Regions from separate parts of the Arthrobacter sp. zg.Y820 genome, predicted to be linked through region 1. Evidence: riboswitches for the same ligand, from Rfam matches in the RefSeq annotation. Region 1 holds a riboswitch; the other holds the start of a gene.

The links. Region 1 has a riboswitch for cyclic di-AMP ahead of QNN99_RS16405 (NlpC/P60 family protein). Riboswitches for the same ligand answer to the same signal wherever they lie in the genome.
Region 2: it holds a riboswitch for cyclic di-AMP, as region 1 does, so the genes downstream of both, QNN99_RS08435 (C40 family peptidase) here and QNN99_RS16405 (NlpC/P60 family protein) in region 1, are expected to answer to the same signal.

The regions. Positions count from the first base shown of each region.
Region 1 covers NZ_JASKLX010000016.1:12,965-20,453, forward strand. The annotation lists gene QNN99_RS16400 (M23 family metallopeptidase) at 1-752, shown strand, start outside; cyclic di-AMP (ydaO/yuaA leader) riboswitch at 873-1,035, shown strand; gene QNN99_RS16405 (NlpC/P60 family protein) at 1,039-1,908, shown strand; gene QNN99_RS16410 (NlpC/P60 family protein) at 1,942-2,778, shown strand; gene QNN99_RS16415 (HNH endonuclease) at 3,034-3,534, shown strand; gene mobA (molybdenum cofactor guanylyltransferase) at 3,534-4,340, shown strand; gene QNN99_RS16425 (DUF6457 domain-containing protein) at 4,341-4,631, shown strand; gene QNN99_RS16430 (molybdopterin molybdotransferase MoeA) at 4,621-5,919, shown strand; gene fdhD (formate dehydrogenase accessory sulfurtransferase FdhD) at 6,032-6,859, shown strand; gene QNN99_RS16440 (sensor histidine kinase) at 6,883-7,489, opposite strand, start outside.
Region 2 covers NZ_JASKLX010000008.1:186,682-194,170, reverse strand. The annotation lists gene QNN99_RS08445 (sensor histidine kinase) at 1-357, shown strand, start outside; gene QNN99_RS08440 (hypothetical protein) at 413-1,006, shown strand; gene QNN99_RS08435 (C40 family peptidase) at 1,185-2,057, opposite strand; cyclic di-AMP (ydaO/yuaA leader) riboswitch at 2,061-2,207, opposite strand; gene QNN99_RS08430 (LbetaH domain-containing protein) at 2,387-2,998, opposite strand; gene QNN99_RS08425 (response regulator) at 3,248-3,892, opposite strand; gene QNN99_RS08420 (sensor histidine kinase) at 3,880-5,175, opposite strand; gene QNN99_RS08415 (ABC transporter ATP-binding protein) at 5,363-6,118, shown strand; gene QNN99_RS08410 (FtsX-like permease family protein) at 6,120-7,489, shown strand, end outside.

The sequences.
Region 1 (7,489 bases):
GCAGGCGCCGCGCGTCCGCTCCGGTTACGGCCCCGCGCCCACGGAACGGCCAACCATCGGGCCGCCGCCGGGCCGAAACAAAACCCAGCTCCTTCGGTGGTGCAGCCCAGAAAGTTGCCATCACCGCCGCGACGTCGGGCCTGATCCTTACCGTCGCCCTCCCCACTACCGCAGCGGTCCCTGAGCCGGTCGAAGAGATGCAGACCGCAGCCGTTGAGGAAGCAGTGGTGGTTTCCGCTGACCCCAATGCAACAGTTGAGTTCGAACGCGCCGCGCTGACCAGCAAGTCCGATCCGGATGCGAAGCTGCGCCAGGTCGTCGTGGCTGCGGGCAGTGAAGTTGCCGCGGGCGCCGCCAAGGGGACCCTGGCCACACCGCTGGCCTCGGATCTGGTTCAGACCTCAGGGTTCGGCTACCGGGTCAGCCCCATCACCGGCAGCGCCGGCGAACTGCACCGCGGCCAGGACTTCGCCGCGGCCTGCGGCACCGATGTTACGGCCGCTGCCTCCGGAACGGTGACCTTTGCCGGCTGGCACGGCGGCGGCGGCGGAAACCGCGTCGTCGTGGACCACGGCAACGGCGTGGAGACCACCTACAACCACATGTCCAACCTTGCGGTTGGCGTTGGCGCCACGGTGGAGCGCGGAGACCTGGTGGGTGCCAGCGGCACCACGGGCGCGTCCACCGGCTGCCACCTGCACTTTGAGGTCATGGTTAACGGCGACGTAGTGGACCCGTTGGGCTGGCTGTAACCGCAGGTAAACCATTCCGTGACCGGAACGTGACATTGGTCAAATGTTGTTGTACGCTCTTCCTCGTGCCCGATCGGCCAAAGATCGGGCACTCTCGAACAGATCGCCGAGCTCTGCCACTGTTTGAGATCCGTTCGCAACATCGCATGGCAGAGGCGGGGGAACCACATTCGGGTTTCGCAAGAAACCCTAGGGGTTAAGTTGCACGGGCCTGGCGGTCCAGCAACCGGGTGACTCCCATCCGAATCCGACAGCTCACCTCGTAGGCATTGGGAGAGGCAAACTTGTGTCATCAGTAGCTCATGGCCGTCGTCGCGCGGCCACCACCCAGACGAGCCCAATTTCAGCACTATCCCGGGCCGTTACCTCCAACGCTGGAACCATTGGCCGCCAGGCCGCAGTCGTCGTCGCCGCTTCCGGCCTCGTACTGGCCGCGGGCCTTCCCGCCCAGGCAGCCGCCAACACCGATCGCCAGGCACTGGAAGCCACGCCGCTGAGCGTCGTGACCTCCACCGGAGCCGTTTCGGTTTCCGCGCAGGCGCCGTTTGAACTGGCAACGCTGGAATCCGTTTCCTCGGTTTCCGGAGCCGACTACCGCGCGCAGGTTGCAGCAGACGAAGCCGCCGCCGCCGCCGCAGTTGTTGCACAGGAGCAGGCAGCAGCGCAGGCAAAGCAGGCTGCCGCCCTTCAGGCCCAGCAGGCCGCCGTGAGCACCAAGGCCTACGCAGCCCCGGCAGTCGCAGCCTCTGCAGCCGCAGCCCCGGCAGCCGCAGCCCCCGCTGCGGCACCTTCCGCCGGCCCGGCCGCCCCCGCAGCAGCGACGCCGGCTCCGGCCCCCGTCGCCTCCAGCGGAGCAGGCGCGGCCCTCGTGGCCTCCGCCTACAGCCAGATCGGCGTTGCGCAGGACTGCACCGCCATGGTTGAGAAGGCGCTTCGTTCCATCGGTAAGTCCGTGGGAGACCTTGCACCGGCACAGTTCTACGCCTACGGCTCGGTTGTCGGCTCTCCCCAGCCCGGTGACCTCGTCATCACTTCCGGCCACGTAGCGATCTACGTCGGCAACGGCCAGGTCATCAGCGGCGGCTTCGACGGCATGAACACCGTGCTGCACCCGCTGTCCTACCTCGGCGGCGCAAGCTTCGTCCGCGTCAGCTAAGCCCAGTTGTCACCTAACGGAGATCGCAGCCGCATGACATCGACAACTGAGCGCGCCCGCCACCGGGCGCCGGTGGCACGTACCGCACCGCTGACCGCACTGGCCCAGGCAATGACCGCCAACGCGGGAACTGTCGGACGCCAGGCAGCTGTCGTCGTCGCCGCCTCGGGACTTGTCCTGAGCACCGGCGTCGCCGCCAACGCTTCCGGATCAGACCTGGTCCGCAACGTCCAGACCAGCACCCTGGACCTGTCCTCGGCTGCTCCGCTGACAGTTCCGGAAACCGCAACGGTGAACTTTGACCGACCGGCAGTGGCCGGCGTCATCGTGGCCCCCGAGCCTGCGCCGCAGGCCCAGGTTGCCGTTCAGGCCCGGCCGGCGGCAACGCTGGACGCAGCCGCGCCAGGTGAAGCACTCGCAGCCCAGCCGGGTGAAGCACTCGCAGCCCAGCCGGGTGAAGCACTCGCAGCCGTGCCGGCCGCGGGTGCGGCTGCTCCGGCTGTGGCTGCTCCCGCCCGGCAGGAAGCCCCTGCTGCGTCGTCGGGCACCGCAGCGATTATCGCAGCGGCCGCCTACGCACAGCTGGGCGTCTCGCAGGACTGCACCATGCTGGTAACCAATTCGCTGGCTGCAGCAGGCATCAGCTTCCACGACTGGCCCGCCGGCTACCTGTCACTGGGCAGCACCGTCAGCGCTTCGCAGGCCGTTGCCGGCGACCTGATCTACTACGCCGACGGCGGCATGGGCATGGCTCACATTGCTGTCTACATTGGCAACGGCCAGGCCATCCACGGCGGATACAACGGTGGTTCCACCGTTGTTGCGCCGGCCGAGCTGGGCTCCGGCGGAGTTTACATCCGGGTCGGCTAGGACCGCACCACTGCATTTCCGCCGGTTCTGACCGGTGATCAAGGGCTCTTCCCGCGGGAAGGGCCCTTGACTCTTTTAACCGAGTGCCTTTATTAACTGAGTGCCTTTAACTGAGTGCCGCCGCTTTGACTCCTCGCCGCCGCAGAAAAATGGCCAAGATCCGGATCGGGGCATACTCTTTTCCATAGATCATCCGAAGTACCGTCCTCCGCCGACGGGCTGGCACCGCCGACGGGCATGCGAAGAGGAATGTGCATGCGCACTCTCGTCCTGAATGCCGGCTACGAGCCGCTGGCCGTGGTGACCTTCCGCCGGGCACTGGTACTGGTGCTGTCCGGGAAGGCCAGTGTTGTCGCGGAAAGCGGCGATCCCGTGGTGGGCCCCACCGAGATCCTTCCCCGCCCGTCGGTCATCCTGCTGCATCGATACGTGAAGATTCCGTATCGGGAAGGCACGTCAGCCACCCGGCGGGGCGTACTGCGCCGCGACGGACATCAGTGCGCCTACTGCGGCAAGGCCGCTTCGACAGTCGATCACGTCCTGCCCAAGTCCCGCGGAGGGGGCGACAGCTGGGAGAACATGGTCGCGTGCTGCCTGCGCTGCAACAACGCCAAGGGGGACCGGACCCTGAACCAGCTGGGCTGGCAGCTGCGCTTCCTTCCCCAGCCGCCGCGCGGAGCGCGCTGGCAAATCCGTGAACTCGAACGCCCGGCACCGCAGTGGGACGAGTTCCTTGACGCCGGCACCGCCGCGTGATGCCCCTGCCGCGCGGCGGCTCTTCCCGCTGCAACAATTCTCCCCGCTCGAAAGAGCTTTCCAGCTCGGAGGACCTTTCCCGCACCGGTGACCGTCCGCGCTTCAACGCCGTTATCTTGGCCGGCGGGCGGTCCTCGCGGCTGGACGGAACACCAAAGGCACTGCTGCAGGCCTCCGGCCGGACGCTGCTGGCGGCCGCACTGGACGCTGCGGCGGGGGCGTGCGCCTGCGCCGTTGCCGGTCCGCCGTCCTTGTCCGCAGTCGTGGAGGAGTCCGGACATGGTGCCGCGCTGCTGGTCCGGGAAGATCCGCCGTTCTCCGGGCCGGCGGCAGCCCTGGCGGCTGCCTGGACAGCGCTGGCGGAACGGGACAGTCACGCAGGGCACCTGCAACCGGGCTGGACGCTGGTCCTGGCCTGCGACATGCCGTTCATCTCCCGGGCCGTCGCGGCGCTCCTGGCCGCCGCCCGGAGCACCGAAGCGGAGGTTGCGCCGGGACGCGTGGACCGGTATGAATCGCTGCTGGCGCTTGATGAAACCGGCAGGGCGCAGCCGCTGGCGGCCCTGTACCGGACCGCTCACCTGGGAGCTGCGGTGCACCAGCCCGACAGGCCTGGCGGCTTGGAAAACCTCTCGATGAGGAGGCTCCTTGCTAAGGTGCAATGGAGGGGCGTTGCGGTGCCCGCCCACAGCACGGCGGATATTGATACGTGGGAGGATGCCCGGCGCTGGTCGGTGGGAACCGGGCGCGCCGGTAACGTGGAAGCGTCCGCAGCGTCCGAGCGAACGCCAGCAGAGGAGCAGTAAATGGCAAGCCAGGAAGAACAACTCGAAGCGTGGTGCGGCAGGCTGCTGACCGCCTTGGAGCTGGAGGGAACCGCCGTGGATATCGGCGCAGTGTTGCAGCTGGCCTCAGACGCGGCTCACTCGGTGGTCCGGCCCGCCGCACCCCTGACCACGTTTGTGGCCGGATTTGCTGCAGGGCTGGCGGCAGGCAGCGGACAGGCGGACGACGACGTCGCCATGGGCGCAGCGATGCGCGCGGCTGCCCGTGAATGCAAAAACTACGGTGAAACCGGAGACTCCAATGACAACTGACAATTCCACCCCCGTAATACTCCCGCTTCAGCCCAACGCGCCCTGGGAGCAGGCGCGCAGCTTGGCATTCTCAGCGGGCCGCCCGCTGCCCTATGAAACTGTGCCCCTGGCCGAGGCCCTGGGCCAGGTCCTCGCCGAGGACGTAACCGCCTTGCAGCCCATTCCGCATTATGCGTCGTCGGCGATGGACGGCTGGGCCGTCTCCGGTCCGCCGCCGTGGCAGCTGGTGTCGCATCAGGAGCCGAAAACGGAGCGGTGGCAGATCCACAAGGAGTCCGGACGCCGCCCGCTGCAGCCGGGCCAGGCCGTTGCCATCCTGACGGGCGGCATGATCCCGCTGGGCGCCCACAGCGTGCTGCGCTCCGAAAGCGGCGTGCTCACCGGCGGCGTCAACCCGGTGCTCGCCCTCAGCGACGATGCCCGCGGGGAAGAACCCCGGTCCGGCGAACACATCCGGCCCGCGGGAGAGGAAGCAGCCGCAGGCGAAGTCACGATCCGGCGCGGCACCCGGCTGAACCCGGCACACATCGCGCTTGCCGCAGTGTGCGGGCACGATACCCTGCCGGTGCTCCGCGCACCCCGGGTGTCGCTTCTGCTGACCGGCGACGAAGTCATCGAATACGGGCTGCCGGAGTCCGGCCAGGTGCGGGACACCTTCGGCCCGCAGCTTCCGCAGCTGGTGACCATGCTCGGCGGCCGCATGGACGTGGTCCGCCGCCTGTCCGACCGCTATGAGGACGTGGTGGCGGCCCTGAGCACTGATGCTTCCGACGAGACCTCCATCGCCATGTCCTCGGGGGATGTCCTCATCACCACCGGCGGCACCGGCCGCTCCGAGGCCGACCACCTGCGCCAGGCGCTGGAGGACATGGACGCGGAAATGCTGATCAACGGCGTCGCGATGCGTCCCGGGCACCCAACCATGCTGGCCCGTCTTCCCGACGGCCGGCTACTTGTGGCTCTGCCCGGCAATCCGCTGGCGGCCATGATGGCTGTCTTCACCGTCCTCTCACCGCTTTTGGACGGGCTCCGGGGAGCGCCGCTGTCGCCGGAGCGCCACGTCCTGGTGGGCGTGGATATTGAACCGCTGCCCGGACGCACCCGTCTGGTGCCCTGCCGGATCGAGAACGGGCGGGCGCTGCCCTCGCAGTATTTCCGGTCGGGAATGCTGCGCGGAATTGCCGACGCCGATGCCATCATGGTCATCCCGGAATCCGGATGCACCAAGGATGAAGCGATTACCGCACTGCCGCTGCCCTGGACGGTGCACGAGCCCCCGGCTCACTGAGTGCCCGTCCGGGCCGGTGTCGGCTAGGCTCGGATGAGGCGCTGCTCCAGCCCAGCCGCACTGGGTGAAGGGGCACCGTGTCTCACGGAGACGGAGTTTTTAAGGAGACGGAATGGGACGGGTTACCCGGCGCGGATCGATCACGAAATTCCGGACGGACGGAACAGTTACCAAGCGCGAAGACATACTGGCCGGCGAGGAGCCGCTGGAGATCCGGGTCGAGGGTCGTTCCTTTACCGTCACGATGAGGACGCCCGGCGATGACTTTGACCTTGTCGCCGGGTTCCTGGTCTCGGAAGGCATCATCTGGGAGCCCGGACAGCTGATCAGCCTGCGCTACTGTGCCGGCGTCGACGAGTCCGGACAGCAGACCTTCAACGTGGTGGATGTGCAGCTGCGACCGGGCACCGCACTCCCGGACACGGCTATGGAGCGCCATGTCTACACGTCCAGTTCCTGCGGCATCTGCGGGACGGCGTCCATCGATGCGGTGCGCAAGTCCTCCCACTTCTCGCTGGGCGACGACGACGTGCGGGTTCCGCTCCCGGTACTGGCGGCACTGCCGGACCAGCTGCGGCAGCAGCAGAAGGTCTTCGACCGCACCGGCGGGGTTCATGCCGCCGGGCTGTTCAGCGCCGAGGGCGAGTTGCTGTGCCTGCGCGAAGACGTGGGACGCCACAATGCGGTGGACAAAGTGGTGGGCTGGGCCCTGCGCGCGGGCAGGCTGCCGCTGCGGGGAACCGTCCTCCAGGTCTCCGGCCGGGCGTCCTTTGAATTGGTGCAGAAGGCCCAGCTTGCCGGCATCCCGATGCTGGCGGCCGTCAGCGCGCCGTCGTCGTTGTCGGTGGAGCTGGCACAGGATGCCGGGATGACGCTGGTGGGCTTCAGCCGCGGGACGTCGCTGAACTGCTACGCGTTCCCGGAGCGGATTTCGGTCTGACCGCAGCTGGGGCAGCGAAACGATCAGCGCCGCGCCGGAACCTGCACGGTGACCGTGGTGCCCCGGCCCACCGCCGAATCGATGGCCAGCTCCCCGCCGTGCTGGTGGACGATGTCCTGCACAATGGCCAGGCCGAGACCGGTGCCGGGAATTGCGGCAGCCGTGGCATTGGAAGCACGGAAGAACCGCCGGAACAGCTTGGGAATGTCGCCCTCGGGGATTCCGATGCCGCTGTCCACCACCTTGACCCGGATCTGGGGGCCGGAATCCGTGCTGATGACATCGCTCAGGACATCCACCGTTCCGCCCGGGCGCGTGAACTTCACGGCGTTGGAGAGCAGGTTCGTGAAGACCTGTTCCAGCTGCGCCTCTTCTCCGTCGACCAGGAGCGGTGCCGCCACCGGCCCCAGCTGCAGGGTAATGTCATTCGCTGCGGCAGCCGGTGCCAGCGCCGCCGCCACCGATTCCAGGAGACCGGCCAGATCGATTTCCTCCACTGCAAGACTGGCATGGGCATCGCTGCGGGAAATGGTGAGCAGGTCGGAAATGAGCTGGTTCAGGCGCGCGGCGTTGCGCCCCACAATTTCCAGCATCTGCACCATGTGCGGAGGAACCTCCCCGGCGGAACCG
Region 2 (7,489 bases), on a different contig from region 1:
CGGGTGTCCGACGACGGCCCCGGTTTTCCGCCCGGCTTCAGCCGGCATGCCTTTGAGCGGTTTGCATCGGCGCGGAGCCGGGACCGGCAGGGAGCCGGCGATGATTCCGAAGGCTCAAAGGGCGGGGACGGCTCCTCAGCGCAGCCGCGGCACTATGGGCTCGGGCTGGCACTGGTTGCGGAGATTTCCGCCCGATACGGCGGCAGCGTCCGTGCTTTGCCGGCCGGCGCCGGTGAACGTGCCGGTAACGAAGCAGATTCCGGCGGCGTCGTGGAAGTCCGGCTGCCGCTCGATAACAGCATCCGCGGGCGGCGGACCAGGTGGGGGAGGCTGCGCGGACTGCGGGAGCGGAACTAAGAATCCTCGAAGAATCTGATCCGAGAATGGAAGCGTCAGCAAACCACTTTCGGAGGTGAAGATTACGATGGTTTTCCGGGACAAGACCACGGTTCTCCGGGACAAGGCCAGAGGGCCACTTGGGTGGATACTCGGCGTCGTCGGCGGTCTGGCGCTGCTGGTCGGCTCCTTTTTTGCCGGCGTGGCCACCGCGGATACCTCAGGGGACCAGGAACAGGCCTCGGTTACCGAGCAGGAAGTCCAGCGGGAGCAGGACACGGACAAACAGGGCGCCGAGGACCAGGACGCCGAGGACCGAAGCGCTGAGGACCAGGACACCCGGTCCGAGAGCCGTCCGCGACTCGACGACGAGGACGCAGACGCAGACGCCAACGCAGAGGCCGACGGCGAAGCCGAAACCGAAGCCGATACCGATGGGGACGGGCGCCCCCATAAGCATCACCACAGAGGCGACGACGGGATTCCGGGCGACGGAGACGAGCCTGGGAACGGTCCTGCCGAAGACGGAGACAAAATCCGAGGCGATGGCGACGGTCCTGCTGACGACGGCGACGGCCCCGCCGGCGATGATGCTTCCGGCAAGGAGCCGAAAACTCAGGACGACGCTGAAACTCAGGACAACACTGAGCAGGACGCCCCGACCACCTAAGGCAGTCCGACACGGGACACCGGAAACGGAACGTCCGGACGGAACGTCCGGACAGAACGTCTGGACAGAACACCCGGACACGCAAAAACACCCGGCCAAAGGGCCGGGTGTTTTTGGTGGAGCTGCCGGAGGACGAGCCGTTCACTTCCCGCCCTCCGGCGGGATTGCTACTGCGAAATTACGCTACGCGGTAGTAGACGGCGCCGGAGCCGACGTTAGCGCTCTGCTCAACGGTCTGGTTGCCGTTCCATCCGCTGTGGATGGCCTGTCCGTTGCCGGTGTAGATGGCAATGTGGGCAAAGCCCATGCCGCCGTCGGCGTAGAAGGCGATGTCGCCGGGCTGCGGGTCAGTGACCGGGGTTCCGTAGGCAGCAAGCTGCGCCGGGGACAGGTCGCCAACCGAGTGGCCGGCTGCCCGGAGGGCAACCTCAACCAGGACGGTGCAGTCCTGCATGGCGCCCATCTGGGACTGAGCGGATGCAAGCATGATCTGGTTGGTGCCGGTTACGGCAGCAGGAGTCACGGCGGACGCCTGGGTGCTGATGCTGCTGAAGTCGGCTGCAGCAGGCTCGGCCGCGGGGGCCGGAGCAGCGGCAACAACAGGAGCGGCAACAGGAGCAGCAACAGGAGCTGCGGCGGCGCCACCGGCGTAGGTGATGACATCACCGGGGTAGATGATGGAGTCCAGCGCAAGGCCGTTCTGCGCCAGGATGTCGTTCAGGTTGACGCCGTACGTTGCAGCAATCTTGCTGAGCGTATCGCCGGACTGAACCACGTGAGTGGATCCTGCAGATGCCGGGGCCTCAACGGGAGCGGTTACAGCGGCGGGTGCGGCTACAGGGGCCGGTGCGCTGTAGGACTCGGCTGAGTCGTTGGCGATGACGCCGGCCGAGGCCGGAGCGGCCATGCCGAGCAGCAGAGTGGAGCCTGCGGCCATGACGGTAGCGGCGCTGCCGATGGTGCGTGCTTTGCCGTTGGTGGCGTTGGCAACTGCGGCCAGGAGCCCGGCGTTGTTGGCACGGTGGCGTCCACGAGTGTTATTGAAAGACAATGAGTTACCTCTCCCGATACCTGCGAGGTGAGCTGTCGGATGCGGATGGGAGTCACCCGGTCAGCTAAAGAAACCTTCGGCTGACTTAACCCCAAGGATTCAAAGGAACCCGTTTATGGTTCCCCCGCCTCTGCCGAAGTGTTTATATCTGTGGACCTTGACCAGCGGCAGAGCTAGGTAACAAGCCAAGGGAGCCGCTTCAGATAACGGCACGACCACTACGCTACAAGACGATTACGCAAAGGTAACTATTTAGTAACGGAGCTCGCATTTTCACCTGGGTGCCGCCTCTTGGTAATTGCAGCCCGGAGCGGCCTGGACCGGAGGGATCAGGCGGGCGAATCGGTCTGGCGTACGACGTTGGCTGTCGCGAAGTTGCCAAAGCCCTGAACCAGTTCGCCGGGAGCCAGCCTCAGTCCGCGGGCGAGCCCCGTTCCCCTAAGGACAGCACCGCGCTTCTCCGCCGGATTTGAGCGGAAGTCTCCGCCGTCGGCGAGAACCACTGAATCCGCTTCGACGGCACCCATGATCTGTGAGCCGGTGCCAAGCACTGACCGGCCGGTCACCACGGGCCCGTTGGCCAGCCGTGCGCCGTCGCCCACTGCCACGGCATGGGTCCGGCCCGCCTTGAGCTGGACTCCGCCGGGCCCCAGCGTGATTTCGGAGCCCAGGAGGAGCATTCCACCGTGCTCGGCGGTGAGAAAGGTGCCTGGATGGAAAACATTCCGGTGTCCGATAACGCAGGAACTCTGGTCATCCACCTGGATAACCACTCCGGGATACAGCACATTGCCTTCGCCGAGCTGAGCTCTTCGTGAAATCAAGGTCGATGACGGGTCGAGTATCTGCTGGGTAGCGCACAGCTGCAGGACTTCCGCGACGGTGAGGAATCCTAAATCCTGGCGAATGCTGTCGGCATCGGTTCGCTGAGGCGCTGGCATAATTCTTCTCTTCTTTCGTGATCTGGCCGGATCGCAATATATCAACGCGCTGGGAGCACTCTTAGCCTACCGTCCTTGCCCGGGTGCTGCGGCGGCAGAACGCCCGGCGGCGCGGAAGTCGGCCGCTCGGCGGGCAGGTTCGGTGCCGACGGAAACAAAAGGCGTGAAAAGACACGAAAAATCATCCCCGGTGAAATGCAACCTGGTCCCGGCGAATTCATCAGGTGATGCTCCGGGACGGCAGGCGGGCTAGGACCGCAGATAGGCCAGGGCAGCCAGGACCCGACGGTGCCCGTTGTCCAGCGGCGAAAGTCCCAGCTTCGCGAAGATGTTGCCAATATGCTTGCTGACGGCGGTCTCTGAGACTGAAATTGCCTGCGCAATGGCGGCATTGCCGAGCCCCTCGGCCACCAGCCCCAGCACCTCGAATTCCCGCGGGGTCAGCGACCGAATGGGATCCTGGGTGCTGCGTCGGCTGAACAGCTGCGCAATGACCTCCGGGTCCATCACCGTTCCGCCGTCCAGCACCCGCTTTAGGCCGTCCACAAAGTCGCCGACCTTGCCCACACGTTCCTTGAGCAGGTAGCCCACGCCCTGCGCGCCGGAGGCAAGCAACCGCCCGGCGTAGCGGTCCTCCACATAGGCGGAGAGGACGAGCACGGGAAAATTGGGCACCCGGGAGCGGAGTTCCAAGGCCGCACGCAGGCCTTCATTGGTGTACGACGGCGGCATCCGCACGTCCAGCACCGCACCGTCGGCGCTCCCCGGCTCAAAGGCCGCAAGCAGGTCCTCGGCGTTGTCGGCGGAACCGACCACCTCGAATCCTTCGCCCTGCAGCAGCAGTTCCAAGCCCGCCCGCAGAAGGGCGTCGTCTTCGGCTATCAGAAGGCGCATGGCAGTTCTACCCTCACAACAGTGGGCCCTCCGTCGGGGCTGGCCAGGACCAGCTTGCCGCCGAAGGCCGCCGCCCGCCGGGCGATCCCGGCCAGTCCCGTGCCCGAGCGGCCGGCGGCCTCAGCCGACCCTGCGGTCTCAGGCGAACCTGCCCGCGCGCCGCCTCGGCCGTCGTCGTTCACTTGGATCACCAGAATGTCCTCCCGCGGCGATGATTCGGTTTGCAGAACCACGTCAATCCGTGACGCGTCGGCGTGCTTTGCCGCGTTGGTCAGGGCTTCAGCGAGGACAAAGTACGCTGCCGCCTCCACCGCGGCGGGAGCCCGCCGCAGGCCGCTGGTATTCAGGGAACACGGAACCGGTGACCGGCTGGTCAGCGAAGCGGCGGCCCCGCCCAGCCCCAGTTCGTCCAGGACCGGCGGATAAATATCGTGTACTGCCGCCCGCAGGCCGGCCAGGGCTTCGGCGGCGGCATCCTGCGCGCGCCCAAGAAAAGGCATTGCCGCCGCCGGATCCGTTTCGGCAGCCCGCTGTGCCAGCCCGAGCATCATGACGACGCCGACGAGGCGGTTCTGCGCGCCGTCGTGCAGTTCCCGCTCGATGCGCCGCAGTTCCGCCGCGTGGGCGGCGAGGGCATTGGCCCGGGCAGCGGACAGGTCGGAGATGCGCCGGGACAGCTCCGCGAACCGCCGGGGGGACAGAATGCCCAGGGTTGCGTCGCTGATCCGTCGCGCCATCCAGGGCAGCAGCAGCCAGGCGGCGACGGCGTAGCCCAGTCCCAGCAGGATCATCAGGAGGGCGTCGGTCCAACTTGTGACGGCGACTGTCAGCTCCAGCGGCGCTTCCGGCGGAAACAGGGGCCAGAAGGGGGCGGCCACCACGTACAGCACCGCACCAACGGGCAGCGCGAGAGCGAGGGCGGCGGCCGGCACGGCAAACGCGCAGTGGAACAGAAGCCAGGCCACATCACGGCGAGTCTCCGGAGAGCTGAGCAGGGCGGCCAGCTCAGTGAAGGAGTGCCGGCCGGTGAGGCGGCGCCGGTCAAACGGAAGAACCGCGGAAGAGAATCCGGCTGCGCGTCCCTGCGCCCGGGCGGCCACCCGGTTGAGCATTTCCAGGAGGCTCGGAACGGCGTACAGGCCCACGCCCAGGGCGACGAACGGAAGCAACACGATGCCGGCGAGCAGGATGCCCAGCGACGCCAGCCAATACCCGCCCTCGCACACCAGGAACCGCAAATCCCGGGCACGGGTCTCCAGACTGGTTCTGCTCGGGAAGCTCACCCGTTGAATTATGCCCGACGCCGAAACGGCTGTCGGTATAGCCAGCTATACCCCGGATTGGGGTGCTGGCTGTATCGGACCTCGGGTTCGTCCTCCGTAGCGTCGAAGGCAGCACCTGCACCGCGGATCACAACCTCCGTTGAAGACCTCCACCGCCGATAAGAACCGCCGACCAAGGGATGAACCCATGTTTTCCGATGCCGCAGAATTCTCCGGCCCCGCTGCCCTGCAGCTGCAGGGCGTGTCCAAAAGCTACCGTTCCGGCACCGCGGGCGTGCCGGCCCTGCGGGAGGTGTCGCTGGCCGTTCCGGCCGGAACCTTCACCGCGGTCATGGGGCCCTCCGGGTCCGGCAAAAGCACGCTGCTGCAGTGCGCCGCCGGTCTGGACACGCCGGACAGCGGCCGTGTCCTGCTGGGCACCACCGAGATTTCGCGCCTGGGCAGCAAGGCACTGACCCGCTTCCGCCGGGATCATGTCGGCTTCGTGTTCCAGTCCTACAACCTGCTGCCCCAACTGTCAGTGGTCCGGAACGTCACGCTGCCGCTGCTGCTGGCCGGGCGCGGCACCGACTCCGCCTGGCTCGACTACGTTATGGACGCCGTGGGTCTGGCCGGGCTGGGGGAGCGGAAGCCGCAGGAACTCTCCGGCGGGCAGCAGCAGAGGGCGGCGATCGCGCGGGCGCTGATTACCCGCCCGGACGCTGTTTTCGCCGACGAACCCACCGGCGCTTTGGACTCCGGCACGGCACGCCAGGTGCTGGACCTGCTGCGGCACACCGTCTCGGTCCTGGGACAGACGGTTGTCATGGTCACCCATGATCCGGTGGCGGCCGGCTCTGCTGACACAGTCATTTTCCTCGCCGACGGACGCCTCGACGGCAGCATGAGCGGTGCCACCGCCCGCGACGTCACCGAACGCATGGCCTACCTGGGGGAGCGCTGACATGTTTGCTCTTGCCAAAGCATCCATCCGGCACCACCGCGGCGGATTCGCCGGGGTTTTTGTGGCCGTGTTCCTGTGCGCCGGGCTCATCACGGCCATGGGCGTCCTCATCGAAACCGGGCTTCGCGGCGGCACGGCCCCGCAGCGGCTGCAGGGCGCCGACGTCGTAGTGGGCGCCCCGCAGGCGCTGCCGGTGGTGGAGGACATGGACGCCCCCTTCGCCGAACGCGTCCTGCTTCCCTCCGGTGCGGTCGCTGACATACGCGCCGTTCCCGGGGTGGAACGGGCGGTGGGCACCATCGAGCTTCCGCTGGCCACCACGGACGGTACGGCGGTTTCCGCGGCTGCCTGGGAATCGGCTGCCCTGGCACCGTACAGGCTGTCCTCCGGGAAGCCTCCGCAGCAGGCCACCGACGTGGTGGTGGACGGCTCCTTTGAAGCGGTTCCGGGCAGCCGGCTCGTCCTTGCCCACGGCGGCGTTCCAACGGAATACACGGTGTCCGGCATCGCCGCCCCGGAGGCGGGGGATACCGGCTCGGCGTCCCCCGCCGTCTTCTTCAGCTCCGCGGGCGCGGCGGCCCTGTGGCCGCACGGCGAGACGGTGGCGACGGTGGGCGTGATAACCGAGCCCGGCGTCGAGCCGAAACAGCTCGCGGCTGCCATCGAGGCGCAGGTGACGGGCGTCGTGGGCTACATCGGCGACCGGCGCGGTGACGTGGAGAACCTCGGCGGATCGGCTGCCCGGTCCGCGCTGCTGCTGTTCAGCGGCTCGTTGGCCGGGGTGGCCCTGATGACCGCGGTCTTTGTCACCGCGGGCACCCTCTCGCTGTCCGTCCTGGGGCGCCGGCGGGAGTTCGCGATGCTGCGGGCCGTCGGGGCCGGGGCAAACCAGACACTGGGCATCGTGGTCCGTGAAGTCCTGCTGGTTTCCGGCGCCGCTGCCGTCCTGGGTGCGGTTCCCGGCTACTGGCTTGCCGGTTTCCTGGGGGAGCGGTTCACTGCGGCCGACGTCCTTCCGGAATACTTCCAGCTGGCCTTCAGTCCGCTTCCGGCGCTCGCCGCTGTCCTGATCAGCATCGCCGCAGCGGTCGCTGCCTCGCTCGTCGCCGCCCGCGGAACGGTCCGCGCGGCACCCACAACAGCGCTGCGTGAGGCGGTAACGGAGAAATCCTCTCTGGGCCGTGGGCGCGTCATCACCGGCCTGACCCTGCTGGGCGGGGGTTTGTTCGCGTCAGCGGTGCCGGTTGCCGTTCCGGGCGCCGCAGGATTGGCCGCGGCGGCCTCCGGCATCCTGCTCCTGGTGATCGGCGCCGGCGTCCTCGGCCCCTGGCTGGTGACCGGCGCGCTGAAACTGGTGCAACCACTAATGCG